DNA from 2 places in the Pseudomonas sp. 3MAES_34.3B genome. Region 1 is predicted to be linked to the other one. Evidence: predicted binding sites of a transcription regulator. Region 1 holds the regulator's gene; the other holds the start of a gene.
What was found. Region 1 encodes FliA, which starts transcription of late flagellar genes. Its sites were predicted from a motif close to CTAAAGTTTNNNNNNNNNNNGCCGNTAA; they were not measured.
Positions count from the first base shown of each region.

Region 1 (2,200 bases):
AGGAAGAGCCCAGCGAAGAGGCCATGGCCGATATGTTCGCTGACCTCTACCACAGCCCCAACAAACGTGCGGGCTGAGGGGAATGAACATGAATGAATGCATGCGCAATTGGTTGCGCGACAGCGAGGCCGAAAGGCCGCTGTTTGGCTTGGAACCTACCTTCACCACACGCTGTGCCAGCTTGCCGAATGGCTTGTCCGATGGCGAAGCGGGCCGTGGTGCAGCCAGCGTCTCAGTGACAGGGTAAAGAACGAATGGGCAGCATGCATCCCGTACAGGTGATCGCGGTGACCGGCGGCAAGGGCGGCGTCGGGAAGACAAACGTGTCAGTGAACCTTTCGCTGGCACTGGCCGAACTCGGCCGGCGGGTGATGCTGCTGGACGCCGACCTGGGCCTGGCCAACGTCGACGTGTTGCTGGGGCTCACACCCAAGCGCACGCTCGCCGATGTGATCGAGGGCCGTTGCGACCTGCGCGATGTGCTCCTGCAGGGGCCGGGCGGGGTACGCATCGTACCGGCTGCCTCGGGTACCCAGAGCATGGTCCATCTGACCCCGGCACAACACGCCGGCCTCATCCAGGCCTTCAGCGAGATCGGCGATAACCTGGATGTACTGGTGATCGATACCGCGGCCGGTATCGGCGACTCGGTAGTGAGCTTCGTGCGCGCCGCCCAGGAGGTGCTGCTGGTCGTGTGCGACGAGCCCACTTCCATCACCGACGCCTATGCCTTGATCAAGTTGCTCAACCGCGACTACGGCATGAACCGCTTCCGCGTGCTGGCCAACATGGCCCAGAGCCCGCAGGAAGGGCGCAACCTGTTCGCCAAGCTCACCAAGGTAACTGACCGTTTCCTTGATGTGGCGCTCCAATACGTAGGCGCGGTGCCGTACGACGAAACCGTGCGCAAGGCCGTACAGAAACAGCGGGCCGTTTATGAAGCGTTCCCGCGCTCGAAATGCGCGCTGGCCTTCAAGGCCATCGCTCAGAAGGTCGATACCTGGCCGCTGCCCGCCAACCCGCGGGGGCACCTGGAATTCTTCGTCGAACGTTTGGTACAGCAAACCAGTGCGGGGCCTGTCTCATGAGCGCCAGTGGATACCGGATGTACAACAACGCCTCTCGGCAGTCGCAGCAGCATGAGCTGATCGAGCGCTATGCGCCTCTGGTCAAGCGCATTGCCTATCACTTGCTGGCACGATTGCCCGCGAGCGTACAGGTCGAAGACCTCATTCAGGCCGGCATGATCGGCCTGCTCGAGGTGGCCAACAAGTACGACTCCAGCAAGGGTGCGAGTTTCGAGACCTATGCCGGTATCCGCATCCGCGGCGCCATGCTCGACGAAGTGCGCAAAGGCGACTGGGCACCGCGCTCCGTTCACCGCAACAGCCGCACCGTGAGCGACGCCATTCGAAAAATTGAAGCGCGTACGGGCCGTGAGGCTAAAGATCACGAGGTTGCTGCCGAACTCAAGGTCAGCATCGAGGAATATTACTCGATGCTGAACGACACCCTGGGCAGCCGGCTGTACAGTTTCGACGACCTGTTGCAGGACGGCGAGCATGAAGGCCTGCACGAGGGTGGCGCCAGCCACAGCGGCGAACCCGCGCGTGGGTTGGAAGACGAACGCTTCCAGGGTGCACTGGCTGACGCCATTGCCAACTTGCCCGAGCGTGAGCGCCTGGTGCTGTCGCTGTATTACGACGAGGAACTGAACCTCAAGGAAATCGGTGAAGTACTGGGGGTAAGCGAGTCTCGGGTGAGCCAGTTGCATAGCCAGTGCGCGGCGCGTTTGCGCAGCCGCCTGGGCGATTGGCGCGCCCGCTGACACTGCTGGCGCGAGGGCTGGCCCGCAAAATTTTCAGAGAATGCTGGAACGGTACGGCGGCAATATGATATCACCGCCCGCCACGCCTGCTCAGGCAGTCATGCAGGTACAGGTGTAAACGGATTCGATTGACTGCGCGTCCCGGAGTGGGCGCGTTTGAGACTGCTTGGAGGTCTACTTGGACAAGAACATGAAAATCCTGATCGTTGACGATTTTTCGACGATGAGGCGGATCATTAAAAACCTGTTGCGCGACCTGGGGTTCACTAATACCTCGGAAGCGGACGACGGCAATACGGCTTTGCCCATGCTGCAAAGCGGCGCCTTCGACTTCCTGGTAACCGACTGGAACATGCCGGGCATGACCGGTAT
Region 1 covers NZ_CM176960.1:3,716,046-3,718,245, reverse strand. Annotated here, with positions in the region: gene flhF (flagellar biosynthesis GTPase FlhF) at 1-77, shown strand, start outside; gene fleN (flagellar synthesis regulator FleN) at 255-1,088, shown strand; gene fliA (RNA polymerase sigma factor FliA) at 1,085-1,828, shown strand; gene AC3Z8Y_RS16375 (chemotaxis response regulator CheY) at 2,019-2,200, shown strand, end outside.

Region 2 (2,200 bases), 1.3 Mb from region 1:
AGTCTGTGCTTCGGGCCTCGGAGGCGTGTCCTTGGTTTCCGGGTTGAGCGTGTGGTCCGGCGCCAGTTGTGGCGACCCGCCAAGGTCGATCACATAAGGCGAGCCGCTTTCGGTAAAGCCGATCGGGTCCTTGAAGTAACCGGCAATGGCGAGCTTCTGCTCGGGCGTGGCTTCGGACAACAGCCATAGCACCAGAAAGAAGGCCATCATCGCGGTCGCGAAGTCGGCGAAGGCAATTTTCCAGGCACCCCCGTGGTGCCCGGCGCCGAAGCGCTTTACACGCTTGACGATGATCGGCTGATTATTTTCCATGGCTTAGCGACCGCGTACTGCTTGTTCCAGCTCTGCGAAGCTCGGACGGTGTGCCGGGTAAAGCACCTTGCGCCCGAATTCCACCGCCAGGGTGGGCGGCATGCCGGAAGCCGAAGCCACCAGCGAAGCCTTGATGGCCTCGAACACGTTCATCTCTTCCTTGGCATCGTGGGCCAGGGTGGAGGACAACGGGCCGAAGAAACCATACGCCGCGAGAATACCCAGGAAGGTACCGACCAGCGCCGCGCCCACGTGGCCACCGATGGCGGCCTTGTCACCGTCGCCGAGCGAGGCCATGGTCACCACGATCCCCAACACCGCTGCCACGATACCGAAGCCCGGCAAACCGTCGGCGATACCTTGCACCGCATGGGACGGGTGCTCGAGCTCTTCTTTCATGCTCAGCAGTTCCATGTCGAACAAGCCTTCGAGCTCATGGGGAGCCATGTTGCCCGAGGACATGATGCGCAGGTAATCGCAGATGAACGCGGTCATGCGGGCATCGTTGAGTACCGCCGGGTACTTGGCGAAGATAGGGCTGGCCGCGGCATCTTCGATGTCGCTTTCAATCGCCATCATGCCTTCACGGCGGCTTTTGTTGAGGATCTCGTAGACCAGGCCCAGCACCTCAAGGTAGAAGGCGTGAGTGAAACGAGACTTGAACATCTTCAAGGATTTCTTGAGGACGTGCATGGTCATCGAGCCGGGGTTGGCCTGCAAGAAAGCGCCAAGGCAGGCGCCGCCAATGATCATCACCTCGAAAGGCTGGATCAGGGCCGCGATTTGCCCGTGGGAAAGGACGTATCCGCCGAGTACGCTCGCGAACACGACGATCATGCCGATAATTTTAGCCATAGGTCAGGAACACTTCGAAACGTGGAAAACTTGGCGCGGGGCCGTCTCAATCTCTGCTTCTACCTATCGGCAGAACTGCGCCAGACTATAGTGACGATTCGTGAGGTTTGTACGAAAAGTCATCAAGCGAAGGGCAGACGCGGAAAAAACGATGCGGCCCGCGCGGCTCAGGAATTGTGAATCATCGTTGTTGAGGCAGTATTGACGCAGCATGGCCGAATGCAGGCACTTTGCGTATAAATCTCAAAAACCAGTTCGAGCGAGCAGTGCCTTCTATGTCAGCAGTCCGGCAGCAGAACATCGACGCATGGGTGAAATCGCTCGGTAACGTCCGCATTCCAGTACCCCGGGACAGCCACCAGCGGGTGTGTACCGTGCTCGGCGACAGCCGCAGCTCGCTGCGCGATATCGCTGAATGCATGCAGAACAGCCCGGCGCTCGCCTTGAACGTGATTCGCGAGGCCAACCTGCAGGCCAGCGGCAGCCTGGTGGAACCTGCCGAAAGCCTCGAAATCGCGCTTAACCGCCTCGGCCTTAAACGCACCGAAGAACTGCTCACCCGCGTGCCCGCGCTGGAGCCCTCGGACATTCCATTACCGCTTCGCCAGCTGCAGTTGGTGAGCCAGCACGCCACGCAGCAAGCCAGCGGCTTTTTTGCCGCTCGGCTGGCCAGGCTGTGGCAGGAAATTCACTGGGGCAGCCTGCTGTTCCTTGCTCCGCTGTGGCCTTTGGCGATGACCGAGCCAAAGCTGTTCGAGGAGTGGGACCTGCGTGTGCTGCACAAAGGCGAAGATGCCGCCCGAGTAGAGCATGAGCTGTTCGGCGTGCGGGTACTGGACCTGTGCAAGGCACTTGCTGACTATTGGGGCCTGCCTGCCTGGGTGCGCCAGGGTTATCGCACCCTTACCCAGGAACGCCGCTCATTGGCCAAAGCCATGCTGATCGCGCGCGAAGAAGACCCGCTGCGCCAGCAGCATCAGCTGGATGCAAACCCCGAGCTGTACCGCTGGCTGAACCAGCCTGCCAATACGGT
Region 2 covers NZ_CM176960.1:5,042,472-5,044,671, forward strand. Annotated here, with positions in the region: gene motB (flagellar motor protein MotB) at 1-312, opposite strand, end outside; gene motA (flagellar motor stator protein MotA) at 316-1,167, opposite strand; gene AC3Z8Y_RS22665 (HDOD domain-containing protein) at 1,443-2,200, shown strand, end outside.
Region 2: motA (flagellar motor stator protein MotA) is a predicted target of FliA. The motif match lies at 1,231-1,258, and genes of this name have one in related genera.